Regions from separate parts of the Streptomyces sp. NPDC052682 genome, predicted to be linked through region 3. Evidence: riboswitches for the same ligand, from Rfam matches in the RefSeq annotation. Region 3 holds a riboswitch; each other region holds the start of a gene.
What was found. A riboswitch is a leader RNA that binds a small molecule or an ion and turns the genes downstream of it on or off. The one in region 3 is predicted to bind thiamine pyrophosphate.
Positions count from the first base shown of each region.

Region 1 (9,847 bases), on a different contig from region 3:
GCCGTACACGGTGCGTGACAACCCCAGCTTGCTGCGGCGTTTGGACCGCTTGGCGCGCATGGATCCGGTGGTCGAGCGCCAGGAGTACGCCCTGGGCACGGTCTGCGCGGCGATCCCCATCACCGTCGGCGACGCGGCCGCGACGATGGCCATCTCCCTGCCCGTGCACCAGGCCGACCGGCTGCTGCCGACGGTGGAGCGGCTGCAGCGCGAGATGGGGCGGCTGCTCGGCTCGCTCGCACTTTCTATCAGTATCTGAAAACTCACTCCTTGTGATCTGCTGTGTACGTTCAGCAAGATTCCAGCAATGTTGTCAGGGTCGGTCCCGGCCAGTTCACGGCGAATGACGGGGTAGCGATGCGCGAGTCCGTACAAGCAGAGGTCATGATGAGCTTTCTCGTGTCGGAGGAGCTCTCCTTCCGCATCCCGGTGGAGCTGCGTTACGAGACCAGTGATCCGTACGCGGTGCGGTTGACCTTCCATCTGCCCGGCGATGCCCCGGTGACCTGGGCGTTCGGCCGGGAGCTGCTGATCGACGGGGTGGGCCGGCCGTGCGGCGAGGGCGATGTGCGGGTCTCGCCCGTCGAGCCCGATGACCTCAGCGAGGTTCTGATCAGGCTTCAGGTGGGGGGCGACCAGGCGCTGTTCCGCTCGTCGACGGCGCCCCTCGTCGCCTTCCTGGACCGCACCGACAAGCTGGTGCCGCTGGGCCAAGAGGGTTCCCTGGCCGACTTCGACGCACACCTCGACGAGGCCCTGGACCGCATCCTGGCCGAGCAGGGCGCCGGGTGAAGCGTTACGGCAATCGGGTGATGTAACGCTTCACCGTGTGTCGCCCGGTGCGCGGGAACGCTTCTGCTCGGGGCATATGCCCGCCGGGCCAGGGGTCAGTGCTTGCGGCGGCGGCCCCGCCCGCCTCGTCCCGCCGTCTGACGGGCGGTCTCCGGCACGTCCTGCGACTGCCCCGGGCGGTCGGCCGAGACCACCAGCGCCGCCAGGGCCGTGGTCACCGGAACCGAGGCGACCAGCCCGATGGAGCCGACCAGCGTGCGCACGATCTCCTCCGCGACCAGCTCGCTGTTGGCGACCGTCCCCACGCTGCTCTGCGCGATGGAGAACAGCAGCAGCAGTGGCAGCGCCGCGCCCGCGTAGGCGAGGACGAGCGTGTTGACGACGGACGCGATGTGGTCCCGGCCGATGCGGATACCCGCGCGGTACAGACCGCGCCAGCCCATCGACGGATTGGCCTCGTGCAGCTCCCAGACCGCGGACGTCTGGGTGACCGTCACGTCGTCCAGCACACCGAGCGAACCGATGATGACGCCGGCGAGCAGCAGACCGCTCATGTCGATCCCGGGGTAGAGCCCGTGGATCAGACCGGTGTTGTCGTCGGTGTTGCCGGTGAGGGCGGCCCACCCGATGAACAACGACCCGAGGATGCCGATCAGCAGCAGCGAGATGAGGGTGCCGAGCACGGCCACGGACGTACGGGCCGACAGGCCGTGGCACAGGTACAGCGCGATCAGCATGATGGCGCTCGACCCCACCACCGCCACGACCAGCGGGTTCGAACCCTGAAGGATCGCGGGCAGGATGAACAGGTTCAGCACCAGGAAGCTGATGGCCAGCGCCACCAGCGCCATGACACCCCGCAGCCGCCCGACGACCACGACGGCGAGCGCGAAGATGCCGGCGAGCAGCGCCATGGGGAAGCGGCGGTTGATGTCGGTGACCGAGTACTGCAGATCCTTGGGCGCGGAGGGCTCGTAGGCGACCACGACCTCCTGGCCCTGGTGCAACTGCCGTGACTGGTCCGGCTGGACGATCTCCGTGAACGTACGGCCCTTGTCCTTGCCGGTGTCGACCCGGATCGTGGCCTTCTTGCAGGTCCCCTTCTCCTGCTGTACCGCGGAGGAACCTTCCGCGGTGGAGGTGTCACCGGTCGGGGGCACGCCCGAGGCGCCGGCGTCCCTGCAGCTCACCTCGATCACCTTGGTGACCGTGGCGTCCTGCGTCTGCCGGTCGAAGCCCACCCCGGTCCGCTCGTGCGGCGGGGCGCCGCCCGGCCACAGGACGGCGAGACCGACCAGCACCGCCGCGGCGAACGGGATCAGAACCGCCGCGATGACCTTGCGCAGGTGCTGGGAGACGGGTGCGGCGGGGCCGTGGGCGTGACTGTGGGCGTGGCTGTGGCCGCCACCGCCGCCCGCGCCGGGTCCGGGTCCGGGGCCGGGGCCGGGGGGATGGTCGTGACCACCACCGGAACCGTGACCTCCACCGCCACCGGAACCGGATCCGGGTCCGTGACCACCACCGGAACCGGGTCCGAACTCCTGAGTGGCACCGGCACCGGGGTCGTGACCGGGACCGGGTCCGAACCCGTGACCGGGACGGCCCCCGGGAACATCACCGGGTCCGGGCCTATGGCCGCCACCGGATCCCCAGTCCTCGCCGTTGCCATATCCGCCTCGGTCAGGCCTGGCCTCAGGGCCCTGGCCTGGGCTCTTGCCTTCACGCTGTTCCGGCCCGAGGCGCTGGCCCTGGTCCTGTCTCTGCCCCAGCCCGGACCTGTGGCCGAAGGCACGGGCGATGCCACGGCCGTCTCTCTGCCCGCCCCCGGGCCTGCCGCCGTTTCCGGCGCCGGATCCACGAGGCGGGTCGGGCGGTGGGTACGGGGGATGCTGCGTCGTGGTCACCGACCGATCATCGCAAGAAGGAGGGGGGCCCTCTGTTCACCGCGCCAGAATTGACGCTAGCGTGGAGCCACCTTTTGTACACGCGGGAGCTCGGAGCACCGGGCTGAGAGGGCGCTGACCTCCGTCCCAGCGATGTTTCACGTGGAACGTCGCTGGAGCCGAGTGATGTTTCACACGAAACATCGGCAGACGGAAACCGCTGCGTCGACCGCCGAACCTGTTACCGGGTAATGCCGGCGTAGGGAGTAGGTCTCATGACCAACAAGGACGCGCGCACGCCTGCCTCCACGCAGATCCCCACCCACGGGACCGACGGGGAGACCGGGAAGTCCATCGGCTGGCACAAGGCGTACATCGAGGGCTCTCGCCCCGACCTGCGGGTGCCGGTCCGTCAGGTGCACCTCACCAACGGGCGGTCGGTCACGCTGTACGACACATCCGGCCCTTACACCGATCCGCTCGTAGACACCGATGTCCGCAGGGGCCTGCCGCCGCTGCGGGAGAACTGGATCATCGCCCGCGGCGACACCGAGGAGTACGCGGGCCGTCCGGTCCGGCCCGAGGACGACGGGATCAAGCACACCTCGCCACGCGGCGGCCTGCGCAACCTCGACGCAGTGTTCCCCGGACGGCCGCGCCAGCCACGCCGGGGCCGCGACGGCAAGGCCGTCACCCAGCTCGCCTACGCACGGCGGGGTGAGATCACGCCGGAGATGGAGTTCGTGGCACTCCGCGAGAACGTCTCTCCGGAAGTGGTGCGCGAGGAGATCGCGGCGGGCCGGGCGGTTCTGCCGGCCAACGTCAACCACCCGGAGATCGAGCCGATGATCATCGGCAAGCGGTTCCTGGTGAAGGTCAACGCCAATATCGGCAACTCTGCGGTGACCTCCTCCATCGAGGAGGAGGTCGAGAAGATGACCTGGGCGACCCGCTGGGGTGCCGACACGGTCATGGACCTGTCCACCGGCCGCAACATCCACACCACCCGCGAGTGGGTGCTGCGCAACTCCCCCGTCCCCATCGGCACCGTGCCGCTCTACCAGGCCCTGGAGAAGGTCGACGGCAAAGCCGAGGAGCTGACCTGGGAGATCTACAAGGACACGGTGATCGAGCAGGCCGAGCAGGGCGTGGACTACATGACGGTCCACGCCGGTGTGCGCCTGGCGTACGTGCCGCTCACCGCCAACCGCAAGACCGGCATCGTCTCGCGCGGCGGGTCGATCATGGCCGCGTGGTGCCTGGCGCACCACAAGGAGTCGTTCCTGTACGAGAACTTCGAGGAGCTCTGCGAGATCCTCGCCGCGTACGACGTCACCTACTCCCTCGGTGACGGCCTGCGGCCGGGCTCGATCGCGGACGCCAACGACGAGGCGCAGTTCGCGGAACTGCGCACCCTCGGGGAACTCAACCGGATCGCGAAGCGTTTCCACGTTCAGACCATGATCGAAGGCCCGGGCCACGTCCCGATGCACAAGATCAAGGAGAACATCGACCTTCAGCAGGAGATCTGCGATGAAGCTCCGTTCTATACGCTCGGCCCGCTGACCACGGACATCGCGCCGGCGTACGACCACATCACCTCCGGCATCGGTGCCGCGATGATCGCCTGGTGGGGCACGGCCATGCTCTGCTACGTCACGCCCAAGGAGCACCTGGGCCTGCCCAACCGTGACGACGTCAAGACGGGCGTCATCACCTACAAGATCGCCGCCCACGCGGCCGATCTCGCCAAGGGCCACCCGGGCGCCCAGGAGTGGGATGACGCGCTGTCCGACGCCCGTTTCGAGTTCCGGTGGGAGGACCAGTTCAACCTGGCCCTCGACCCGGACACGGCACGGGAGTTCCACGACGAGACTCTGCCGGCCGAGCCCGCCAAGACGGCACACTTCTGCTCGATGTGCGGACCGAAGTTCTGCAGCATGAAGATCTCGCAGGACATCCGCCGCGAACACGGCGGCAGCCAGGCCGAGATCGAGGAGGGCATGGCGCAGAAGTCGAAGGAGTTCGCGGCCGCGGGCAACCGCGTGTACCTGCCGATCGCGGACTGAGAACGGCCAGGGGGCGGGTGATCCGGCCTGCCCCCTCCCACCCCCGGCCGCGACTGGGCAGACTGAGGCCATGACAGCGATGCCCCTGAGCAAGGGCGCCAACGTACCCGTCGATGCGTCCGCCGTGCGTGCCGAGCTCATCTGGCCCGCAGGGCCCGGTGTGCCGGAGGTCGACGCCTCGGCCCTGCTGCTCACCGCGGCGGGACGCGTGCGCGACGACGGTGACTTCGTCTTCTACAACCAGCCGCGCCACGCCTCGGGCGCCGTACGGCACCTGGGCAAGCGCAGCGCCGCCGGCACCACGACCGACACGGTGGAGGTGGACCTCGGTGCTCTGGAGCCTGCCGTCGAGCGCATCGTGCTGTCGGCCTCGGCCGACGGCGGGACGTTCGGCCAGGTGCCCGGCCTGTCACTGCGGTTGCTGGACGCGGCGACGGGGACCGAGCTGGCCCGCTTCGACATGGCGGCGGCGACGGAGACCGCGATGATCGGCGGTGAGCTGTATCTGCGGCAGGGGAGGTGGAAGTTCCGCGCGGTGGGCCAGGGATACGCCGCCGGGCTCGCGGGGCTGGCCACCGATTTCGGCATCACGGTGGACGACGCTCCCCCGGCCACGGCCACCGGGCCGACCGCATCCACGCCGGCACCATCCACTCCTGCCCCGGCACCCACACCGCCCGCTCCGGGGCCGTCCGCCCCCGCTCCGGCACCAACGGCTCCCATGCCGCTCCCGGCTGCCCCGCACACCCCGCCCCCGGCTCCCACCGGCCCGCGCCTCACCAAGGGCGAGGAACGGCTCCCGGTGGACATGCGCAAGCGACTCTCCCTGCGCAAGGAACAGGTGGCGGTGAGCCTGCGCAAGCACGGAGCCACCGGCGTGACGGCACGCGTCGTCCTGGTCCTCGACGCCTCCGGCTCGATGTCCCTGCTCTACTCCAAGGGCATCGTGGCCGACGTCGTGGAGCGCATGGCGGCGGTCGCCGCACAGCTGGACGACGACGGCGAGATGCAGGCGTGGACGTTCGCCTCGAACGCGGCGCGCCTGCCCGACCTGCGCCTGGGCGAGCTCCCCGACTGGCTCCGGCTGCATGTGCGCGTCGGCCAGATCGGCCTCTTCCGCCGCGGCAGGAAGAAGGCGCTGGAGAACGGCCAGATCGACATGCGGGACATCGGCATCCAGAACGAGGAACAGAAGGTGATCGCCCAGGTCCGGGACTTCGTCCGGGACAACCCGGCGGCCGCACCGACCCTGGTGCTGTTCTTCTCCGACGGCGGGGTCTACCGCAACGCCGAGATCGAACGGCAGCTCCGCGAGGCCGTGGAGGAGCCGATCTTCTGGCAGTTCGTCGGGCTCGGGCGGTCGAACTACGGCGTACTGGAGCGGTTCGACACCCTGCCCGGCCGCCGTGTCGACAATGTCGGCTTCTTCGCCGTGGACGACATCAGCACCGTCCCCGACCAGGAGTTGTACGACCGTCTGCTGTCCGAGTTCCCGAGCTGGATCACCGCCGCGGGCCGGGCGGGCATCCTCTGACGCGGCTCCCGGTAGTCCCTGCCCCCCGGCGTCAAGCTCCTCCTCCGACGGCTCCCACGGCTACTCCGGCTGGTGTTCCGGCCCTCCGAAGTCCGGGCTGGTGTAGTCCGGGCTCGTGAAGCTCGGCCGCGGCCCGCGCGCCGCGCCCTCACCGGGGCTGGTGAAACCCGGACGGTCGTAGCCCAGATGCGGGATGCGGCCGGCCGACGCCGGCGGTGTCGCGGGGTGCAGTGCGGCGGACGTGTCCGGGTCGGCGAGCGCCTCCCGCAGGAAAGGCAGGATGCCGCGTTCCAGCAGCGCCTCGCGCCAGGCTTCCCTGGCCCGGTCCACCTCGCCGCTCAGCTCGCCGTACGGTCCGCTTTCGGCCGTCGGCTTGTTGCGCAGGGCGGTGACCAGCAGTCCCGCGGCGGCCACCAGGATCGCCACGGCGGTCACGGCGCCGAAGACCCAGCCGGTGGTGAGCATCGTCTGGGCGAAGGCCCGCTCCGGGTCCAGCATTCTCAGGATGTAGCCGACGAGCAGGAAGATCGCCGCAGCGGTTCCGGCGAGGACGGGTGCCAGGACCGCCACGACGGCGACGGCCCCCGCACCGGCGGGCTCGGCGACCTCTCCGACGGCGGTGGCGAACCCCACCGCGCTCGTGTCCGGCTCGGAGGAGTCGGCGGGGCGCACGGCGGACGAGGTGGGGGAGGCCGGCTGGCGCAGTTCCTCGCGGACCTTGACGTAGTGGTGGTACTCGGCCGCCGCGGCAGCCGTGATGAGCGCGCCGGCGTTGAGCGCCATGGTGCGCAGCTGTTCGGTGTTGAGCCGCTGTCCGACAGCGGCGAGTTCCGGACGGTGTGGTGCGGAGCGCAGCGCCTCATCGAGGAGCCGCTCGAACTCCGGGCGGTCCTCGCTCAGCAGGTGCTGCGGAACGCTGTTCATGTGCATCCCCCGATGCTCCGTAGGGCTTGGGGCTCGGCATGCTGACGAGCCGTCGGGCAGAAACGGAGGGGAGCCTGCTACGGATAAGCCGATGGTAGAGCGGTGACGGTACGCGGTGACAGGGGGTTTGCCGAAATTGGGCCCTGCCCGGTTCTGACCCGGGCGGGTGCACGTCTGTCCGGTGAACGGTCACATATCCAGCGGCAGTTGCTGGACCAGCAGCTTTCCGGCCATGGTCACGCCGCCGTCCATCGCGATGGCGAGCCCGTCGGCGTACACGTGCGGCCCCTCGACCACCGGGCCGGTGCCGTCCTCGCCGTCCTCGGAGCCGACCTCGCCGAGCAGATACGGAATCGGGCTGTGGCCGTGAACGATGCGGGTGCCGCCGTACGTATCCAGCAGGGAGCGCACGGCGTCCGCGCCGCCCTCGTCGCGGAAGGAGAACCGCTTGGTGAACTTGCGGAACAGGTCCCAGACCTCGTCCGCGTCGTTGCGCGTGAGGGTCTCGCGGACGGTGTCGTTGACCTCTTCGATCGAGCGGCCGTAGTCGAGGTAGGCGGTGGTGTCGGAGTGGACCAGCAGGTGCCCGTCGACCTCTTCGAGGGCGTCCAGGCGGGCCATCCACTGCAGGTGGTGGTCCTGGAGGCGGTCCATGTCGGTCTTCTGGCCGCCGTTGAGCAGCCAGGCCGCCTGGAAGGTGGCGGTGCCCGCGCCGGAGTTGACCGGCGTGTCGCCGAAGCGTTTGGCGCCGAGCAGCAGCAGCTCGTGGTTGCCCATCAGCGCCTTGCAGTAGCCGCCGGCTGCGGCGGCCTCGGCGGACAGCCGCATCACCAGGTCGATGACGCCGATGCCGTCCGGACCGCGGTCGGTGAAGTCGCCGAGGAACCACAGCCGCGCGGTGCCCGCGCACCAGTGACCGGCCGCGTCGATGAGGCCCTTCTCCTGGAGGGCGGCGACCAGTTCGTCGAGGTAACCGTGCACGTCGCCGACGACGTACAGCGGACCCGGGCCGGCGGCCGGCTGCGGGGCCGCCGCGACCGCCGGGTCCACGGTCACCTGCACCGTGTCACCGCGGTTGATGACGGGCAGGTCGCGCTGGGTGGGCGTGTACCCCTCCGGGTAGCTCTCCTCGACGGGCGGGGCGACGTCGCCCGGGTGCGTGCTGTGGACGTACGGACCGGTCTCGTGCACGTACGCGGGTACCCGGAAGTCGCGCAGCGTCGCCGTCCGCTCCACCTCGGGTCCCTGACCGGCCCCCTGAGTCATCGACCCCTCCACCATCGCCCGCATCTGCACCGCATCGGACTGCCTGGTCGCAGCGGCCCGCGGTGTCGTGGGCCCATCATAGGAATGCGGATCGCGCCATGTGATGACCCAGGGGTGGTGAATCAGAGCAAGAGTCCAGTTCACCGCCGCTTTCGCCCCGATTGGGCCGGGCTTCGACCACCCTGCGACCGTCTTCGCGCGCCCACTCTTCGCGGAACCGGCCCCTTCTTTTCGGCAGACCGGTCCCGCTTCCTCAAAGGTGTGGACCCCGCGTGAGAACCGGCGCCCGTCTCGCTGGAAAACCGGCGCCCGTCTCCCGTGCGCGCGTGTCGGCGCACGGCCCGGACCCCGGGCCGGGGCCCGGCTCCCGGGTGCTTCCGCCCCGGGGAGGCCCTACGTCTCCTCGGGTGAGCGCGGCGGACTGACCGTCGTACGCGGCGGACGTCGCTGGGACGAGGTACGCACGATCAGCTCCGTCGGTATCACCTGCTCCACCGGCCGCTCGGACTCGACCCCCTCGATGGCGTCGATGAGCAACTGCACCACCGCCGTGCCGATACGGCGCGGCTTCAGCGACAGGGTGGTGATGGGCGGCTCGGTGTTGGCGTACACGGCGGACTCGCTGCAGCAGACCAGAAGCAGGTCGTCCGGTACGCGCAGGCCGTAGCGGCGGGCGGCGGCGAGCAGGTCGGTGCCGTTCGGGTCGAACAGGCCGTAGACGGCGTCGGGCCGGTCGGGGCGGGCGAGCAGCCGGTCGGCGGCGACGGCGCCCGCGCAGGGATCGTGCGCCGGGTAGGCCTCGTAGACCGGGTCCTGGCCGACGCGCTCGCACCAGCGCAGGTACGCGGTGGTCGACAGGTGGGTGTACGTGTCGGTGGTGGTGCCCGTGAGCAGGCCGATGCGGCGGGCGCCGGCGTCGGCCAGGTGGTCGAGGATGCCGAGGACGGCGGCCTCGTGGTCGTTGTCGACCCAGGCCGTGACCGGGAGCGAGCCGGCCGGGCGGCCGTCGGACACCACCGGTAAACCCTGCCGTACCAGCTCGCTGACCACGGGGTCCTGGTCCGAGGGGTCGATGACGACCGTGCCGTCCAGGGCCACGTTCGACCACACGTCGTGGCGGGAGGTCGCGGGCAGGATGACGAGGGCGTAGCCACGGGCGAGCGCGGCGGAGGTGGCGGCGCGCGCCATCTCGGCGAAGTACGCGAACTCCGTGAAGGTGAAAGGTTCATCCCCGTACGTGGTCACGGTCAGGCCGATGAGGCCCGACTTGCCCGTACGGAGGGTCCTGGCGGCGGCCGAGGGACGGTATCCCAGCCGGTCGGCGACCTCGCGGACATGGCGCCGGGTGGCGTCCGGGAGCCGGCCCTTGCCGTTGAGGG
Region 1 covers NZ_JBFATS010000008.1:257,590-267,436, reverse strand. Annotated here, with positions in the region: gene AB0K80_RS15280 (IclR family transcriptional regulator C-terminal domain-containing protein) at 1-259, shown strand, start outside; gene AB0K80_RS15275 (SsgA family sporulation/cell division regulator) at 358-792, shown strand; partial or broken gene AB0K80_RS15270 (YibE/F family protein) at 888-2,279, opposite strand; TPP riboswitch at 2,769-2,958, shown strand; gene thiC (phosphomethylpyrimidine synthase ThiC) at 2,951-4,744, shown strand; gene AB0K80_RS15260 (VWA domain-containing protein) at 4,815-6,278, shown strand; gene AB0K80_RS15255 (hypothetical protein) at 6,339-7,208, opposite strand; gene AB0K80_RS15250 (metallophosphoesterase) at 7,392-8,483, opposite strand; gene AB0K80_RS15245 (LacI family DNA-binding transcriptional regulator) at 8,862-9,847, opposite strand, start outside.
Region 1: another riboswitch for thiamine pyrophosphate. It lies ahead of thiC (phosphomethylpyrimidine synthase ThiC); the one in region 3 lies ahead of thiO (glycine oxidase ThiO).

Region 2 (9,847 bases), on a different contig from region 3:
TCGTGAACCTGCCCGTGAACGACCTCGACGCGTCGAAGAAGTTCTTCACGGAGCTCGGCTACTCGATCAACCCGCAGTTCAGCGACGAGAACGGGGCCTGCGTCGTGATCAGCGACACCATCGTGGCGATGCTGCTGACCAAGCCGTTCTACGCGACGTTCACCGACAAGGAGATCGCGGACGCCACGCGGACCAGCGAGGTGCTGATCTGCCTGAGCGCCGAGAGCCGTGAGGCGGTGGACGAGCTGGTGGACAAGGCCGTCGCCGCGGGCGGCACCGCCTCGGAGAAGGTGCAGGACCTGGGCTTCATGTACGGCCGCTCCTTCGACGACCTCGACGGCCACACGTGGGAGGTCGCGTGGATGAGCCCCGAGGCCGTCCAGGGCTGAGGCCGGCTGTGCGGGTGTGCCTAGCATGGGCGGGTGCAGACGATGCCCGCCCATGCGGCCCACCACGACGACCATGAGATCGAGACGCTCCAGGAGTTCGACGCGACCGTCGCGGTGCGCGGCACACTCGCCGGTTTCCGCGTCCAGGCCGTCGATCTGACGGACCGTACGCGCGAACTGCTCACCACCGACACGGCGGGCGCCGTCTTCCTCGGCTGCGCGATGCGGGAGGACGCCGCCGCGAAGATCCGCGCGGACGGCGCGCTGGTCTTCCCGCCGATACCGGACCTGCCCTTCGATCCGTACCGGGGCCTGGTCTACTCCCCCGACGAGCTCTTCGCCGCACTGGCGGACGGCGGTTACGAGGCCACGCCCGACGCCCGCGCGTACGCCTGGTTCCAGCGGACCAAGGCCGACGGGGACATCTACGCCTCCATGCTGCGCGCGATCCACGACGACTCCGTCTCGGACGCGCTGGACGAACTCCTGTCCGGCGCACGGGTGGTGGGGGTGATGGGCGGCCACGCGATGGCGCGCGGCACCGAGGCCTACGCCGGTGCCGCACGGCTGGGCCGGGAGCTCGCCCGCGCCGGGTTCACCGTCGCCACGGGCGGCGGTCCGGGGGCGATGGAGGCCGCCAACCTCGGTGCGTACGCGGCCACGTTCGACGACGGGATGCTGGACGAGGCACTGCCGCTGCTGGCCAAGGCCCCCTCGTTCACGCCGTCGGTCACCGACTGGGCGCGCGCCGCGTTCGAGGTGCGCGACCGCTGGCCGAAGGGCGGCACGTCCGTGGGCATCCCGACCTGGTTCTACGGCCACGAGCCGCCGAACCCGTTCGCCTCGCACATCGCCAAGTACTTCGCCAACGCCACCCGCGAGGACGGCCTGCTGGCCCGCTGCACCGCGGGCGTGGTGTTCCTGCCGGGCGCGGCCGGCACCGTGCAGGAGATCTTCGACAACGCGACGCCGAACTACTACGAGTCGCGCGGCGAGCCCACGCCGATGGTGCTGGTGGACCGGGACCACTGGACGCGGAAGCTGCCCACCTGGCCGCTGCTCCAGTCGCTCGCCCGGGGACGGTCGATGCAGGCGCGGATCGCGCTGGTCGACCGGATCGAGGAGGCACCGGCGGAGCTGAAACGTCTCGGCGGTTAATAAGAAGGCAAAGCCAGCGCTTGCTGTCCCGTCTCACGTTGACACTACTTATGCGGCGCTTATAGACCTGTGAGCCTCTGGGGAGTGCTGATGCGATGTCAACACTCCCTTCACCCCCCGCATTTGCGCATCCTGTAAAGGACAAACGTGGCAGTCCTGTCCATATTCCGTCGTCCTGCGTCCCACCGTACGGTTGCGCGCTCCCTGCGCGCCCTCGGTGTCGCCTCCGCCTCCGCGGCGCTGGCGCTCGGTGCCGCCGGCAACGCCTTCGCCTGCGACATCAGCGAGTTCTCCGCCGAGGCGAAGTGCGACGGCGCCAAGGGCGTCATCACCGTCACCGACGTGGACCCCACCGGTGTCCCGGCGACCGTCACCGTCTACCTGGAGAACCACGGGGCTGACGCCAAGAAGGTCGGCGAGCAGGTGGTCAAGGGTTCGTCCGAGGGTGTCACCGTCACCTTCGACGAGGACTGGAAGCCGAACGCCGAGTACCGCGTGCACGTCAAGGCCGCCGGCTACGTCGACGACGACATCGAGCCGAACCTCGTCACCCCGGCGACGGCCTGCAAGAAGGAGAACGGCAAGCCCCCGGCGCCGCCGGCCGAGCCCAGCAAGCCGGCCCCCTCCGAGTCCGCCTCCACCCCGGCCGAGGAGAGCGGCACCCCGGCCGCGTCGCCGTCGCCGTCGCAGAGCACGAGCACGGCCGCCGCCCCCGCGGACAACGCCCCGTCGCCCGCGGTCGGTGAGTCCAACCTCGCCGAGACCGGCGCGAACTCCAACACCGGGATCATCGCCGGTATCGCGGCCGCCCTGGTCGTGATCGGCGGCGGCGCGGTGTTCTTCGGCATGCGCCGCCGCGGGGCGAGCAGCGACCGCTGACGCCCGGCATCCTGCCTCCGGCCCGTCCCTGTACCACGAGGGGGCGGGCCCTCTTGCGTGTCATCCCAGCACGGCGATTTCGGCGGCGTCGAACTCCACCTCGACCTCGTCCCCCACCTCCGGTGCGTCCCGCAGCGCGCAGGCCGCCTCCAGGCGCGGGGCGTCCTCGGGCTGGAGGTGGACGGCGACGTGGGTGCCCTTGAAGGTGCGGGCGGTCACCGTGCAGCGCAGCAGGCCCTCGCCCGCGGGGACCAGCCGTACCCCGGCGGGGCGCACCAGCAGCGTCCGCTGCCCCTGCGCGGCGCCCTGCGGGACGGGCACCTTGCCCCACGGGGTGACCGCGGCCCCCTCGCCCACCGTCGCCTCGACCACGTTCTCGAAGCCGAGGAACCGGGCCACGAACGCGTCGGCCGGCCGCTGCCACACCTCCAGCGGCGTCCCCGACTGGGCGATCCGCCCCTCCCGCATCACCACGACCCGGTCGGCGAGCGCGAAGGCCTCGCCCTGGTCGTGGGTGACGGCCAGGACGGTGGTGCCCAGCCGGCCGAACAGCTCCCGGAGTTCCACGACGAGCCGTTCCCTGAGCGACCGGTCGAGCTGCCCGAGCGGCTCGTCGAGCATCAGCAGCCGGGGGCTGGGGGCCAGCGCCCGGGCCAGGGCCACCCGCTGCTGCTCACCGCCGGACAGCGCGGCGACGGCCCGCCGCCCGGCGCCCGGCAGTCCGACCAGGTCCAGCAACTCCCGTACACGCTCGGTCTGTTCGGACCGCGAGGCGCCGCGCATGCGCAGCCCGAAGGCGACGTTGCCGGCCACGTCCCGCTGCGGGAACAGCTGGTGGTCCTGGAACATCAGCCCGACGCCGCGCCGGTGCGCGGGCACGCCCGCCTGGTCGCGTCCGCCGAGCAGCACCCGCCCGGAGTCCAGGGGCTGCAGCCCGGCCACCACCCGCAGCAGCGTGGACTTGCCGCTGCCGCTGGGCCCGAGCACACACACGATCTCGTGCTCGGCCACCTCCAGATCGACCGCGTCGAGCACGGCCCGCCCGCCGAAGCGGACGGTCGCGCCGGCCAGGCTCAGCAGCATCAGAACTCCCCGGTCCGGTCGGTCCGCAGCCGCTCCAGCACCAGCAGCGCCACCGCGCACACGATCATCAATATCGTGGACAGGGCCATCGCCTGCCCGTAGTTGAGGTCCCCGGGCCGCCCCAGCAGCCGGGCGACCGCCACCGGCAGCGTCGGGTTGTCGGGCCGTGCGATGAACACCGTCGCCCCGAACTCCCCGAGCGACACCGCGAAGGCGAACCCGGCGGCGACCAGCAGCGCCCGCCGCACCATCGGCAGGTCCACCTCCCGCCACACCCGCCACGGCGACGCCCCGAGCACGGCCGCGGCCTCCCGCAGCCGCACGTCCACCGCCCGCAGCACCGGCAGCATGGTCCGGACGACGAAGGGCACCCCGACCAGCGCCTGCGCCAGCGGCACCAGGATCCAGGACGACCGCAGATCCAGCGGCGGCTGGTCGAGAGCGATCAGGAAGCCGAAACCGACGGTCACCGCGGACACCCCGAGCGGCAGCATCAGCAGCGCGTCGAACCCGCGCACCAGCCGCCCCGCGTCCCGGCGGGCCAGGGCCGCTGCGGCGAGACCGCCGATCACGACGGCGATGGCGGTGGCGGCGACGGCGTACTGCAGGGAGGCGCCGATCGCGGCGATCGGCGGGACGAGGAAGGTGCCCCCGTCCTGCCGGGTCAGCGCCCGGTAGTAGCCGAAGCCGGGCGCGTCCAGGGACCGCTGGACCAGCACGGCCAGCGGCAGCACGAGCAGCACCACGACCGTGCCCAGCACCCCGGCCAGCACCGCCCACTGCCCGGCTCCGCGGGGCCGCCGCGCGGTCACGGAGGCGTCCACCAGCCGCAGCGCGGTCTCCCGGCGCCGTACGGTCCAGGCATGCAGGGCGAGGATCAGCCCGACCGCGACGAACTGGATCAGCGTGAGCACGGCCGCCGTGGACAGGTCGAAGAGCTCCGAGGTCTGCCGGTAGATCTCCACCTCGAGCGTGGAGAAGGTGGGCCCGCCGAGGATCTGCACCACGCCGAAGGAGGTGAAGGTGAACAGGAAGACCATCAGCGCGGCGGCGGCCACGGCGGGCGCGAGCGCGGGCAGGGTGACCTGCCGCCAGGCCTTCAGCGGGGAGGCGCCGAGCATCCGTGCGGCCTCCTCCTGCCGCGGGTCCAGCTGCCCCCACAGCCCGCCGACCGTCCGGACCACGACCGCGTAGTTGAAGAAGACGTGCGCGAGCAGGATCGCCCATACGGTGGTGTCGAGCCGTACGCCCCACAGCTCGTCGAGCAGTCCGCCGCGCCCGACCAGCGCCAGGAACGCCGTACCGACCACGACGGTCGGCAGCACGAACGGGACGGTCACCACCGCCCGCAGGATCTGCTTGCCCCGGAACTCCAAGCGCGCGAAGACATACGCGCCGGGGAGCGCCAGCAGCAGGGTGAGCGCGGTGGAGACGAGCGCCTGCCAGGTGGTGAACCACAGCACGTGCCGGATGTCCGGCTGCGCCGCCACGTCCCCGATCCGGCCGATCCGCCAGACCCCGTCGAGCTTCAGGCCGCGCACGACGATCGCGGCGACGGGGTAGGCGAAGAAGACCGCGAAGAACGCGACGGGCACGGCCATCAGCCCGAGCCGCGCCCCCGCGCCCCTGATCCGGCCGGTTACTTCAGTACGAGTGACGTCCACGACTTGACCCACTCGTCACGGTGGCCGGCGATCTTCGCCGGGTCCATGGTCTGGGGATCCTTCGCCTGCGGTCCGTACGTCAGGAACTCCTGCGGCACCTGAGCGCCCTCGAGCACCGGGTAGACGAACATGTTGAGCGGCATGTCCTCCTGGAACCGCCTGCTGATCAGGAAGTCGAGGAGCGCCTTGCCGCCCTTGGTGTTCTTGGCGTTGGCCAGCAGCCCCGCGTACTCGATCTGCCGGAAGCAGGTGCCGTCGGCCACCCCGGTCGGCGCGGTCTTCGGCCGCGGGTCGGCGAAGACGACCTCGGCGGGCGGCGAGGAGGCGTACGACACCACCAGCGGCCGGTCGGCCTTCGCCTTCTTGCCGCTGGAGGAGCCGGAGAACTCCTCGTAGTAGGCCTGCTCCCAGCCGTCGACGACCTTCACGCCGTTGGCCTTGAGCTTCTTCCAGTAGCCCTGCCAGCCCCCGTCCCCGTACCTGGCGGCGGTGCCGAGCAGGAAGCCCAGGCCGGGCGAGGAGGTCGAGGCGTTCTCGGTGACGAGGAGGTTCCTGTACTGGGGCTTGACGAGGTCGTCGAAGCTCCGCGGCGGCTGGAGCTTGTGGTCGGCGAAGTACTTCTTGTCGTAGTTGACGCAGATGTCGCCGGTGTCGATGGGCGTGACCCGGTGCTTGTCCTCATCGACGCGGTACTCGGGCTTGATCCGGTCCGCGCCCTTCGCCTCGTACGGCTGGAACAGCCCGTTGTCGAGCGCCCGGGAGAGCAGGGTGTTGTCGACGCCGAAGAAGACGTCGCCCTGCGGGTTGTCCTTGGTCAGGATGGCCTTGTTGACGGCCTGCCCGGCGTCGCCGCTCTTGAGGACCCTGACCTTGTAGCCGGACTCCTCCTCGAACGCGGCGATGACCTTCTTGGAGGCGGCCCACGAGTCGTGGCTGACCAGGGTCACCGTCCGGGACTCGGTCCCGGCCCCCTGGCCGCCGCCCTCGGACGACCCGCACGCGGCGAGGCCGCCGACCATGCCCAGCCCGACGACCACGGCCGTGAACCGCTTCTTGGTGATGCTCACTGGATTCCTCCTGGAGGGACCAGGAAGAGACGCGGCCCTGCCCGGGACCCCTTGGCGGATGTCCCGAGCAGGGCGCAACAGCTCGAGTGATGACCGATCTCCCTACCCAGAATGACCTGGGCGAGGTTCAGAGGGTCTGCGGCCGGTCGCCGCACTCTCAGCGCTGTGGCGCTCCCCTGTCGGAATATGCAGATGTTCTTGCGTGGATGTTCGTACGCGGATGTCCTCACCCGCGTCCTTACACGGTACTTACGCCGGTCAGACTACCGCTCGCTCGCGGCGAGCTGACCACAGGCCCCGTCGATCTCCTGGCCCCGGGTGTCCCGGATCGTCACCGGCACACCATGGGCGGCGATCGCCTCCACGAAGGCCTTCTCGTCCTCGGGCCGGGAGGCGGTCCACTGGGAGCCCGGCGTCGGGTTCAGCGGGATCAGGTTGACGTGCACGGGCCTGCCCTTGAGCAGCCGGCCGAGCCGGTCGCCGCGCCACGCCTGGTCGTTGATGTCCCGGATCAGCGCGTACTCGATGGACAGCCGCCGCCCGGACTTGGCGGTGTACTCGAACCCGGCGTCCAGCACCTCACGCACCTTCCACCGCGTGTTCACCGGGACGAGGGTGTCGCGCAGCTCGTCGTCGGGCGCGTGCAGCGAGATGGCGAGCCGGCACTTGAAGCCCTCGTCGGCGAACCGGTGGATGGCCGGCACGAGACCGACCGTCGAGACGGTGATGCCGCGCTGCGACAGCCCGAGCCCGTCCGGCTCCGGGTCGGTCAGGCGCCGGATGGCCCCCACGACCCGGTTGTAGTTGGCGAGCGGCTCCCCCATGCCCATGAACACGATGTTGGACAGCCGCGCCGGACCGCCCGGCACCTCACCGTCGCGCAGGGCGCGCATCCCGTCGACGATCTGGTGCACGATCTCGGCGGTGGACAGGTTCCGGTCGAGCCCGGCCTGCCCGGTGGCACAGAACGGGCAGTTCATACCGCACCCGGCCTGCGAGCTGATGCACATGGTCACCCGGTCCGGGTACCTCATGAGCACCGACTCGACGAGCGTGCCGTCGAAAAGCCGCCACAGCGTCTTGCGGGTGGTGCCCTGGTCGGTCGACAGATGCCGCACGACCGTCATCAGCTCGGGCAGCAGCGCCTCGCGCAGCCGGTCCCGCGAGCCGGCCGGGATGTCGGTCCACTGCTCCGGGTCGTGCGCGTACCGCGCGAAGTAGTGCTGCGAGAGCTGCTTGGCACGAAACGGCTTCTCACCGACCGCGACGACCGCCTCCTTGCGCTCGGCGGGCGTGAGATCGGCGAGATGCCGCGGCGGCTTCTTGGCTCCGCGCGGGGCGACGAAAGTGAGTTCTCCGGGCTTAGGCATGGCTCAACCAGTGTCGCAGATCCAATCGGGTGACCTGGGGCTGTCGCTCGCTACGACGGTCGTCAGTAGTCGTCGTCGGTCGGCACTGAGCGGCCTCGGACGGCCCAGAGACGGCCCAGCGGAGATCACTCGTCGGCTGCGAGCCACTCATCGAGCCGGAGCTTGACCTGGTGGTTGTGGGCGACATGCCAGATAACCTCCCCGCTGACGAAGGCCCCAAGGGCCGGGAGGTCCATCCCGTGGGGCATGGCTGTGATCTCTGCCAGCGTTATGGCGTTCGGCACGCCGTCTATACAGATGAAGACCCCGAAGGGCTGGCGACCGATGACCTCGCCGGTGATTCGGCTTCCTACAGGCAGGGCCGCGACGGTTGCCGCCCAGTTCGACCGGACCGCATCAGCGGCCGGCGCTTCAGAGCCCGTGGGCCAGGCGTACTCATCCATCGGTAGATCATGACGCCTTGGGACCGGTGCTTAGAAGATGCGGGCACGCCTTGGTGAGCCGGTCCGATCGTCCTGTGCCGCTACCGCGCCGGGCTGCCGAGCGCCGCTGCCGTCCGCCGTCGTTGCCGTCAGCGCTGCCGTCACTGCCGTCGGCGGCAACGTCCGTGAGCACCGCATGTCAGCGGAACAGCCCCGGTACCGGGCAGACCTCCAACGGTTCGTCCGGCCGGTCTGTCCAGCTCCACCAGACGTGCTGATCGGCACACCGCCACAGCGACCGGCAGGTCCGACGGCCGTCGTCCTCCCGCTCGGAGAGCACCAGGCCGCCGGACTCCATGGGTTTGCTGCACTCGGGACAGGCCGGGGCATCGTTGGTCATGCGGCGCACCCTAACGGAACGACCTCTTCGTCCCGAAGCAACTTGGGTGGGCGGTTGACCTTGGGCTGGCGTGGCTCTGACCTGCTGTCAGGTCCCCTGGTCTGCGTGCGTGGGCGTTGTCACGCAGCTACACACTCACCTACGGATCGGACATCATGTCCTGCCACAGACACGAGAGGCGAGTGAGAACCACCGTCTGTCTTGCCAGCTAGCTACGGTGAGCACGATCCCGCTGTAATGCCCGCTGCCGCCGGCGCGCCGCCGGGCGGGGCCGCCGCTGGCGAAGACAGAGCGGCGGCCCCGCCGAAAAGGCGGCGCGCACCCGCGCCGTGCGCGGGCTTGATAGACGTAGGGAAACTCTTACCGCGCCTCGATTACACGACGTCTGATCACAGGGCGAACGGCTGGTAGGCCGGTGCTCGGTCCACGATCTTCTCAGCCGTCAGTCGGGGGTCGGACTCCCAGAAGATGTAGTCACTGATGTGTGGGCAAACGAGACCTCGTTCAAGTGCGGCCAGGATCTCGTCGCCTTCCGCCTCGTCGGCGTAGTCGGCGTCCATGAGCCGTTGGACAAGGCGGATGCCTTCCTCTCGGCTCATGCTGCGTGGCGTGGTCATCCTGCCTCGCTGCCGGGCCTGCGCCCGTGTTCCAGGTAGACCGGCGCAGCTTCGTTGCGGGCCTCGGCCGCCGCAAGGATGCGTCGGGCCAGTCGGGGGATCGTTCGCGTGGTGATCTGCTCCGAGGAGAGGAACGCGAAGCTTTTCAACTCCTCGGGCTGCAAGGTGATCGCTGCCAGGTCCTCCTGGCTGAGCTGGCCGCCGTCGAACAGGTACAGCACCTTGTCACCCTCGGCCTCGTTCGGAGCCCAGTCGACCGCGAGCAGACGCACGATGGGCGGTGTGATGCCCAGCTCCTCCTGGACCTCACGGATGGCGGCATGCAACGGAGACTCGCCGGTCTCGACGTACCCGCCAGGGATCTCCCGGTAGTCCTTGTAGGAGGGCTCGACCATGAGGACCCGCCCGGCGGCATCAAAGAAGAGCGCACCCGCTGCCATACGCGGGTGCGCCATCTGCGCTTCCTGTGCATTGGGCGCCATGCAGCCGAGGGTACCCAGCTCAGACGACATGCAGCCTCTTGGCCAGGTCCGCCAGGCTGCGGCTCGGCCGGCCTTTCTGGTTCCGGACCCAGGTGAGGACAAGCTCACGCGCAAGGTAGTGGCTTCGTACCTGCCCACTTCTGCCGCGGTGGCCACTCGGTGGATAGCCCCGTTCGTCGACCCGGCAGCGATCCACACGTGGTTGGTGTCGGTTCCGAGGCGGCTGCGCTGCCCGTTCGGCCTCCGCGAGGAAGCCTTGGATCGTCGCACGGCCCTCCGCTCGGGCCGGTGTCCTGGGGCCTGCGAGGAACAGCGT
Region 2 covers NZ_JBFATS010000011.1:242,405-252,251, reverse strand. Annotated here, with positions in the region: gene AB0K80_RS19760 (VOC family protein) at 1-389, shown strand, start outside; gene AB0K80_RS19755 (LOG family protein) at 423-1,547, shown strand; gene AB0K80_RS19750 (LAETG motif-containing sortase-dependent surface protein) at 1,695-2,426, shown strand; gene AB0K80_RS19745 (ABC transporter ATP-binding protein) at 2,487-3,509, opposite strand; gene AB0K80_RS19740 (iron ABC transporter permease) at 3,509-5,110, opposite strand; gene AB0K80_RS19735 (thiamine ABC transporter substrate-binding protein) at 5,149-6,240, opposite strand; TPP riboswitch at 6,322-6,428, opposite strand; gene rlmN (23S rRNA (adenine(2503)-C(2))-methyltransferase RlmN) at 6,504-7,610, opposite strand; gene AB0K80_RS19725 (hypothetical protein) at 7,736-8,053, opposite strand; gene AB0K80_RS19720 (dehydrogenase) at 8,232-8,432, opposite strand; gene AB0K80_RS19715 (e9imm peptide) at 8,822-9,049, opposite strand; gene AB0K80_RS19710 (NUDIX hydrolase) at 9,046-9,531, opposite strand.
Region 2: another riboswitch for thiamine pyrophosphate. It lies ahead of AB0K80_RS19735 (thiamine ABC transporter substrate-binding protein); the one in region 3 lies ahead of thiO (glycine oxidase ThiO).

Region 3 (9,847 bases):
CGGCCCTGGACGCGGCGCTCGGGGCAGGCGCCGGGCAGCGCTGGGGCGCGTTCCTGGTGCGGGCCCGCGAGGCGTGGGACCGCACCCGCCGGCCGCTGCTGGAGGAGCCGCTGTGGCCGAACTGGCAGGTGCTGGCCGAGCGCGAGCCCTACCCGGCGGTCCCCCACCGGCGGCTGCTGCGCACCCGCCGGGCGGGCACGCTCGCCGAGATCGGCGAGTGGGAGCTGCGCGACCCCCGGCTCACCGCGCTGCTGGAGAGCCACGCGCTCGCGTACGGCCTGGATCCCCGGGTCACCCCGGCGAGCGCGGCCGTGCTGCCGTACATGGAGCACGCCTTCGGCACCTGGTACGTCCGCGGTGGTCTGCGGGAGCTGGCGCGTGCGGTGTACGAGCGGTGCGTCGCCCGGAAGGTCGAGTTCCGTTTCGGCGCCGAGGTCACCGCGGTCCTGGAGAAGGACGGCCGGGTGGCGGGCGTGGAGCTGGCCGACGGGACGGTGGACCAGGCGGACTTCGTCGTCGCCGGAGTGGCACCCGCCGCGCTGGACCGTCTCACCCGGGGGGCGGCGGTGCGGGGTGACGGCGAGGTGCCGGCGCAGCGCGGGGCGGCGAGCCGGCTCACGGTGCTGCTGGCGCTGCGCGGCGGGCGTCCCGAGGGGACGGCGCACCGGACGGTGGTGCACGCACAGGACCGGCAGGCCGAGCTGGACGCCCTGTTCGGCCCGGTCCCAGGGGTGACCGCGCGCCCCACGGTCACGGTCCTGCGGCCGGACGACCCGGCGCTGGTCGCGGACCCGGGCCATGAGGCCGTCACGCTGACCGCGGTGGTGCCCGCCGGGGCGCGGGTCGGCGAACAGCACGCCGAGCACCTGATCACGGCGGCCGAGCGCGCGATACCCGGCCTGCGCGACCGCCTCCTGTGGCACGAGGTCCGCACCCCGGCCGACCTCGCGGAGGTGACGGGCGCGGAGGGCGGCGCGGTGCCGGCACCGGCCTTGGCCGCGGCCGGCGGACGTCTGCTGCACCCGTCGAACACCACACGCACCGAGGGCCTGTTCACCGTCGGCGGCTGGGCCCACCCCGGCGGCGGTCTGCCCCACGCGGGCATGTCGGGTGCCCTGGTGGCGGGGCTGATCGTGGAGGGGCCGGAGTTCCGGGGCTCCCAGTGACCCCGCGCTCGCCCTGAGCCCGCGCTCGCCCTGAGCCGCGGGGCCCTCCCTCAGAATCGATACTGCTCGTCGAACCCGTGCCCGTGCCCCTGCTGCCCGTTGCCCTGGTACGGATACGGCTGCTCGGCGGGCAGCTCCCCGCCGTACGGGTCGTCGGTGGTGCGCTGCTGCGGGACCCAGACACCGCCCGGCGGGGTCTCGCCGTAGCCGCCGGTGGCGTACGGGTCCTGCCCGTAGCCCTGCTGCGCGTAGTGCTGCTGGTCGCCGTAGCCGGTGTCGTACGAGCCGCCGCCGTAGGACTGGGTGCCGATGTACGGGTCGGAGTAGGCGGCGTACTGCTGCTGGCCCGTGGTGTCGTAGCCGTAGCCCTGCTGGCCGTAGCCGGAGTAGTCGTACGAGTACGACTGGTCGGTGCCCTGGGCGGCCGTCGCGTGCGGGTCGTGGGCGTAGCCGGAGTCGGCGTACACGCCGTAGGTGCCGCTGTCGTCGGGCAGGGGCTGCGGCTCGTAGACGGCGGTGGTCCCGGCGTCCGCCGTCCGGCCGGGCCGGGCGGGTGTGAAGACGTCGTCGCGGTCGTAGTCGTCGTCGTACGCCACGCTGTCCTGCGCCCGCGTACGGTCGTCGCCGTAGGTGTCCTCTCCGGCCTCGAGGCCGGAGACCTCCAGGGTGGGCTCCTGGCGGGTCCGCTCGCCGCGGCGGCGCTTGCTGCCGCCCAGGCCCGCCAGGGCCGGCGCGTTCACCGCCCAGCCGGCCGAGAAGCCGCGCCGGAACGACAGCGTGACGTAGGTCTGGCCGACCGCGAAGGCGGCCGCGCCGAGGCCGATCACGACGACGGACGGGATGAGCACGCCGACCACGACGCCGAGGAAGCCGACGAAGGCGAGCAGCCGCCAGCGCAGGCGCGCCTTGTACTGCAGGAGCACCTCGCCCAGCAGCCACAGCGCGACGATGCCGAACGCGATGTAGAGGACCGTCCAGCCCATGTACGCCCCTCTCCCAGTGGCCGCTACGGAGTGTGTCGTATACCGGTGCGACCGGTCTAGGCCCGCGGGGGGTGGTGCAGGCCCAGGTTCTCGTGGATTTCCAGCGTCGCCGTGGAGTTGTTGAGCGTGATGAAGTGCAGTCCGGGCACTCCCTCGGCCAGCAGCCGAGCGCAGAACTCCGTGGCGAAGTCGATACCAATGGAGCGTACCGCCGCCGGATCGTCCTTCGCTGTGAGGATCCGCTCTTTCAGGCTGTCGGGGAACGAGGCGTTACTGAGCTTCGGCAACCGTTCCAGCATCTTCACGCTGGTGACCGGCATGACCTCGGGGATGATCGGGGTCTCGCAGCCGGCCGCGGCGACCCGGTCACGCAGCCGCAGATAGGACTCGGGGTGGAAGAACATCTGCGTGATCGCGTAGTCGGCGCCGGCCCGGCACTTGTCCACGAAGTGGGCGACGTCGGTGTCCCAGTCGGCGGAGCGCGGATGCATCTCGGGGAAGGCCGCGACGCCGACGCAGAAGTCGCCCGACTCCTTGATGAGCCGGACGAGTTCGGCGGCGTAGGTCAGGCCCCGGGGGTGCGGGACCCACTCGGCCATCGGGTCGCCGGGCGGGTCGCCGCGCACGGCGAGCATGTTGCGGATCCCGGCGTCGGCGTACTGGCCGATGATGTTGCGCAGCTCGGCGACGGAGTGGTCGACCGCGGTGAGGTGCGCCACGGGGGTGAGGGTGGTGTCGGCGGCGATCTGCTCGGTCGCCCGGACGGTGCCCGCGCGCGTGGAGCCGCCCGCGCCGTAGGTCACGGAGACGAAGTCGGGGCCGACGGCCTCGACCCTGCGGAGCGCGTTCCAGAGGTTCCGCTCGCCCTTCTCGGTCTTGGGAGCCCAGAACTCGAACGAGTACGTCGTCTTCCCGGCGGCGAGCATGTCGCGCACGGTGCGTGCGCGATCAGTCCTGGTGGATGCGGTTCCGAGGGCCATACCGGCAGGTTAGTCAGGGGGCGGCGGTCCCCCAACCGGACCGCGGCGATTCGCCCGGATTGCCGGACTGCTGTCCACCCCTTGGACATCCCCCCTTGGACATCCACCCCTTGGGCATCCTCGCGCCGGTCCCGCCTCACCCCGCCTGCCGCAGCCGCTTGGCGAACTGTGCCGCCGCCGCACCCGGGTCGTCCGCCTCCGTGATCGCCCGTACGACGACGACCCGGCGGGCCCCGGCCTCCAGGACCTGGTCGAGGTTGCCGAGGTCGATGCCGCCGATGGCGAACCAGGGGCGGTCGGTACCCAGGGCGGCGGTGTAGCGCACCAGGTCCAGGCCCGGGGCGTGGCGGCCGGGCTTGGTGGGGGTCGGCCAGCACGGGCCGGTGCAGAAGTAGTCCACGCCCTCCTGGACGGCGGCAGCGGCGGCCTCGGACTCGGCGTGGGTCGAGCGGCCGATCACGACGGCATCGCCGAGGATCGCCCGGGCCGCGGGGACCGGGAGGTCGCCTTGGCCGAGGTGCAGGACGTCGGAGCGGGCGGCGTGGGCGACGTCCGCGCGGTCGTTGACCGCGAGGAGCTTGCCGTGCCGGGCGCAGGCGTCGGCGAAGACCTCCAGGTGTTCCAGTTCCTCGGCGGCCTCCATGCCCTTGTCGCGCAACTGCACGATGTCCACGCCGTTCGCGAGGACCGCGTCCAGGAACTCCGCCAGATCGCCCTGGCGCTTGCGGGCGTCGGTGCACAGGTAGAGGCGGGCGTCGGCGAGCCGGGCCGTGCGGGCGGTGGTGACGGTGTCGGGCATGGACGATCCCCCGGTATCGGTGGTGTACGGGTGCGCGCGGGCCGCGCCCGGGGGCACGGGCCGCGGAAGGCTCCCGGTGTCGCCGTGCGGGCGGGGACGGCCGCGGCCGGCACACGGGCCTCGGGCCGGCCCTGACCCAGCGTACGGGCCGTGCCGGCACGTCCGGTGCGGGCACGGAGGGCGGGCACCCGGAGCCGCCCGTGGCGGGCACGCCCGGGCCTACAGAGGGGACCGGGGCCCGCTCCCTGGCAGCGGCCGTGGAAGCCGCCCCCGGCCACGGGCCCTGGAGGCACGGCAGGCACGGCACGGCCCGAGGCCGTGGCCCGTGTGGCCGCGGCCCGGGCACCGGGCGGTGTGTTCAGGTCCGGCCCTGGTCGGACAGTGCCGGACGTTGTTCGAGTGGGCTTCGGTCAGACGGCGAGCGCCTGGGCGCGGCGCTTCACCTCCGTGCCGCGGTTCTCACGCAGTGCCTGCGCGGGCGTGCCGGGCAGGCTGGGGTCGGGCGTGAAGAGCCACTCGATCATCTCTTCGACCGTGAAGCCGTCGTCCCGCAGGAGCGTCAGGGTCCCGGACAGGCCCTTGACGACCCTGTCCCCGTCGATGAAGTCCGCGGGGACGTGCAGTGCCTTGTTCTCACCACGGCGTACGGCGATGAGCTGGCCCTCCTTGACCAGCTGCCGGACGCGTGTCACCTCCACGCCGAGCTTCTCGGCGATGTCGGGCAGGGTGAGCCAGGCGGGGACGAGAGCATCGATCTTCGCGTCAATCTCGGTCACGGGAACAAGCCTGCCATCCGGCACTGACAGTCGGAAGTCAGGCCGGTCCACCCGGGGCACGCGCCGGTGGCGCCGGCTACGCCGTGGCCGCCTTCAGGGGCCTCGCCGGGTCCGCCAGCAGCAGGGGATCCATCGGCACGCCCGACTCGATCAGGCGGCGCCCCTGGGCCAGGTCCCGGGGCCGGCCCACCGCCAGCAGCGCGGCCAGGCGGGTGTCGCGGAGCCAGCAGACCGTCCAGGCGGGACCGGACGGGTCGCCCCGCCACACCATCCGGTCGGCACCCGCGTGGTGACCGGCGTACTGGACGAACCGCCCGAACTGCTCGGACCAGAAGTACGGCACCGGGTCGTAGACCGCCGGGGCCTGCCCCGTGGCCCGCCCGACGATGTTCACGGCCACCGTGCGCGGCCCCTGCAGGGCGTTGTCCCAGTGGTGGACCAGCAGGCGCTCGCCGTACCGCGCCGACGGGAAGGAGGCGCAGTCGCCGACCGCGTAGACGTCCGGCACGGACGCGTGCAGGTGCTCGTCGGCGAGGATCTCCCCCTGGGCCCCCAGCACGATTCCCGAGCCGGCCAGCCAGGCCGTGGCGGGACGTGCCCCGATGCCGACGACGACCGCACCGGCGGGCAGCCGCGTGCCGTCGTCCAGCACCACCGCGCCGGACTCGACGCGCGCCACGCGCGTGTGCGTCCGCAGCTGAACACCCGCGTCGGCGTACCAGGCGGCCATGGGCGCGGCCACCTCGTCGGGCAGCGCGCCCGCGAGCGGCCGGTCGGCGGCCTCCACGACGGTGACGGCGCAGCCCGCCTCGCGCGCGGCGGTGGCGAACTCCGCGCCGATCCAGCCGGCCCCGACCACCACGATGTCGTGCTGCCGGGCGAGCACCGGCCGCAGCCGCTCGGCGTCGTCGAGGGTGCGCAGCAGATGCACCCCGGCGACGCCCTCGGCGCCCGGCAGCCGGACCGGCTCGGCGCCGGTGGCGACGACCAGGACGTCGTAGGGGACGGGCCCGGCCTCGGTGTCCAGCCGGTGGTCGGCGGGGTGCAGGCCCAGCACCTCGCAGCCGAGCCGCAGTTCGATGCCGAGCGCTTCGAAGTCCACGTCGAAGGCGGAGCCCTCCGCCTTGCCGAGCAGCACGGCCTTGGACAACGGCGGCCGGTCGTAGGGCTGGTGGGGCTCCGCGCCGATGAGGGTCACGGTGCCGGTGAAGCCCTGCTCCCGCAGGGCGACCGCCGTCTGCACCCCGGCCATGCCGGCGCCCGCCACGACCACGCGGCGCGGCGCGGGCCCACCCTGTCGGGGAGCGCTTTCCTGCGTCTGCTCGCTCACCTGATCACCATAGACAGCTGACATACCGTCAGTCAGGGCTCGTGCCCCGTGACCTGCTCCACAACGCCCGTGCCGTCGTCCTGCCCGACTCCCCTCCCGGGTACCCAGCGGGCGGCTCCCTTACAAGTGCGGAGCCCGGAGGGCTAGGGTGGCCACCGTAAAGCACTCGCGGGAGCCCGGACGCACCGGGCTGAGAGGGAGGCTGGCGGCCTCCGACCGTACGAACCTGATCCGGGTCATGCCGGCGAAGGGAGGGGCTGGACGCCCATGTCGTTCACGTCCGACACGTCTGTGTCGCCCAGGTCCGACACGTCAGACGTCCTTGTCGTGGGGGGCGGGATCATCGGCCTGGTCACGGCCTGGCGCGCCGCGCAGCGCGGGCTGGCCACGGCCGTGGTCGACCCCGAGCCGGGCGGCGGAGCCGCGCAGGTGGCCGCCGGGATGCTGGCCGCCGTCACGGAGCTGCACTACGGGGAGCAGACGCTGCTCGCCCTGAACCTGGCCTCGGCGCGGCGCTACCCGCACTTCGCGGCCGAGCTCGCCGACGTCACCGGCCGCGACCTCGGTTACCGCCGCAGCGGCACGCTCGCCGTCGCCCTGGACGCCGACGACCGCGCCCACCTGCGGGAACTGCACGCCCTGCAGCAGCAGTCGGGCCTTCAGTCGCAGTGGCTGTCCGGGCGGGAGTGCCGACGCCTGGAGCCGATGCTCGCGCCGGGCGTGCGCGGCGGGCTGCGGGTGGACGGGGACCACCAGATCGACCCGCGCCGGCTGGCCGGGGCGCTGGTGGCCGCGTGCGAGCGGGCGGGCGTGGTCTTCCACCGGGAGTGGGCCGAACGGCTCACCGTCCTGCGGGAGCGGGCCGCGGGGGTCGTCACGGCCGGCGGGACCGCGCTGAGCGCCGGGCAGGTGGTGCTCGCCGCGGGCAGCCTCAGCGGGCGGCTGGCGGGCGTTCCGCAGGACGTCCTGCCGCCCGTACGGCCCGTGAAGGGGCAGGTGGTCCGGCTGACCATGCCGGCGCACGGGACGCCGTTCTTGAACCGGACGGTCAGGGCCGTGGTGCGCGGCAGCCATGTCTACCTGGTGCCGCGCGAGAACGGCGAGCTGGTCATCGGCGCGACCAGCGAGGAGATGGGCTGGGACACCACGGTCACCGCGGGCGGCGTGTACGAGCTGCTGCGCGACGCGCACGAGCTGGTCCCGGGCCTCACCGAGCTGCCGCTCACCGAGACCCGGGCCGGACTGCGGCCCGGCTCCCCCGACAACGCGCCGCTGCTCGGCCCGACCGGGCTGGACGGGCTGCTGCTGGCGACCGGGCACTACCGCAACGGCGTGCTGCTCACCCCGGTCACCGGGGACGTCATGGCGCACGTCCTGACGACCGGTGAACTCCCGGACGAGGCCCGCCCCTTCACACCGAAGCGCTTCAGCGGCGCGGCGGCCCTCACGGAGCAGCCCGCATGAACATCCACGTCAACGGCGAGCCCCGCGAGATCGAGCCCGGCACGGCCCTCGACACCGTCGTGAAGTCCCTCACCCGGGCGCCCTCCGGGGTGGCCGCCGCCCTCAACGAAACCGTCGTCCCGCGCGCGCAGTGGTCCGCCACGCCCCTGTCCGAAGGGGACCGCGTGGAAGTCCTCACCGCCGTCCAAGGAGGCTGACCATGGCCGACGACCCCTTCGTCCTCGGCGGTACGTCCTTCACGTCCCGCCTGATCATGGGTACCGGCGGGGCACCCAGCCTCGAGGTGCTGGAACGCGCCCTGGTGGCCTCCGGGACGGAGCTGACGACCGTGGCGATGCGGCGGGTGAACCCCTCGGTGCACGGCTCCGTGCTGTCCGTCCTGGACAGGCTGGGCATCCGCGTCCTGCCCAACACGGCCGGCTGCTTCACCGCCGGGGAGGCCGTGCTGACCGCCCGCCTCGCCCGGGAGGCGCTCGGCACCGACCTGATCAAGCTGGAGGTCATCGCCGACGAGCGCACCCTGCTGCCCGACCCGATCGAGCTGCTGGAGGCGGCCGAGACGCTGGTCGACGACGGGTTCACCGTCCTGCCGTACACCAACGACGACCCCGTGCTGGCCCGCAGACTGGAGGATGTCGGCTGCGCGGCGATCATGCCGCTGGGCTCGCCGATCGGCTCCGGACTCGGCATCCGCAACCCGCACAACTTCCAGCTCATCGTGGAGCACGCGCGGGTGCCGGTGATCCTGGACGCGGGCGCCGGTACGGCGTCGGACGCGGCGCTGGCGATGGAGCTGGGCTGTGCGGGGGTGATGCTGGCCTCGGCGGTGACCCGGGCAAAGGAGCCGGTGCTGATGGCCGCCGCCATGCGCAGCGCGGTGGAGGCGGGCCGGCTGGCCTACCGGGCGGGGCGGATTCCCCGGCGGCACTTCGCTCAGGCGTCGTCCCCCGCGGAGGGCATGGCCGTTCTCGATCCCGAGCGTCCCGCGTTCTGAGCACGCGCCGGGCGGGAGACGTCACAGGTCCGCTGCAGTCCCGCAGCAACATCGGCAGGCGGGATGTGGTGTCGGTCGTGGCTCGTAGACTCACCTGCGTGGACACGACCCTTCAGGACCCTCTGGTCGGGCAGGTGCTCGACGGCCGGTACCGCGTCGACGCGCGGATCGCGGTCGGCGGGATGGCCACGGTCTACCGGGCCGTGGACACCCGCCTGGACCGCGTGCTCGCGCTCAAGGTGATGCACCCGACGCTCGCGGCCGACGGCTCGTTCGTGGAGCGGTTCATCCGCGAGGCGAAGTCCGTCGCCCGGCTGGCCCACCCCAACGTGGTGCAGGTCTTCGACCAGGGCACCGACGGGCCGTACGTCTATCTGGCCATGGAGTACGTCGCCGGCTGCACCCTGCGGGACGTGCTGCGCGAGCGCGGGGCGCTCCAGCCCCGGGCCGCGCTGGACATCCTGGAGCCGGTGCTGGCCGCGCTCGGCGCCGCGCACCGCGCCGGTTTCGTGCACCGGGACATGAAGCCCGAGAACGTCCTGATAGGGGACGACGGCCGGGTCAAGGTCGCCGACTTCGGGCTGGTCAGGGCCGTGGACACGGTGACCAACACCACCGGGACGGTCCTCGGCACGGTCTCCTACCTCGCGCCCGAGCAGATAGAGCACGGCACCGCCGACCCCCGGGTCGACGTGTACGCGTGCGGCGTCATGTTCTTCGAGATGCTGACCGGCGACAAGCCGCACGACGGGGACTCCCCCGCCACCGTCCTCTACAAGCATCTGCACGAGGACGTGCCGCCGCCGTCGGCGACCGTGCCCGGCCTGGCGTACGAGCTGGACGAGCTGGTCGCCTCGGCCACCGCGCGCACCCCGGACGTCCGCCCGCACGACGCGGTCGCGCTGCTCGCCCTGGTCCGCGAGGCGCACGGCCGGCTCAGCGCGGAGCAGCTGGACGCGATGCCGCCCCAGGCGCTGTCGGTACAGCACGACAACGCCGAGGACCGCACGAGCGTGATCCCGCGCGCGCTGACGGTGCCCCGCCCCCTGCCCGTCGACGGCGACGCGTACGGCGGGGACGACCCGGACGGCGCCCCGGCGCTCAACCGCACCAGCCGTCTGAGAACGCCTCCCCCTCCGCCGCCCCGGCGCCGCTCCGGTGTGCGGCGCGGCCCGCTGGCGATCGTCGTCGCCGTGCTGCTTGCGCTCGGCGTCGGCACGGGCATCTGGTACATCAACTCGGGCCAGTTCACCAAGGTGCCGCCGCTGCTGGAGAAGACCGAGTCGCAGGCCCGGGACCGGCTCGCGGAGGCCGGCCTGGAGCTCGGCACGGTCAAGGAGGCCTACAGCGACACC
Region 3 covers NZ_JBFATS010000005.1:314,832-324,678, forward strand. Annotated here, with positions in the region: gene AB0K80_RS10230 (NAD(P)/FAD-dependent oxidoreductase) at 1-1,166, shown strand, start outside; gene AB0K80_RS10235 (hypothetical protein) at 1,217-2,149, opposite strand; gene metF (methylenetetrahydrofolate reductase [NAD(P)H]) at 2,206-3,129, opposite strand; gene thiE (thiamine phosphate synthase) at 3,266-3,928, opposite strand; gene AB0K80_RS10250 (Rv2175c family DNA-binding protein) at 4,339-4,704, opposite strand; gene AB0K80_RS10255 (FAD-dependent oxidoreductase) at 4,781-6,034, opposite strand; TPP riboswitch at 6,193-6,304, shown strand; gene thiO (glycine oxidase ThiO) at 6,302-7,498, shown strand; gene thiS (sulfur carrier protein ThiS) at 7,495-7,695, shown strand; gene AB0K80_RS10270 (thiazole synthase) at 7,698-8,492, shown strand; gene pknB (Stk1 family PASTA domain-containing Ser/Thr kinase) at 8,591-9,847, shown strand, end outside.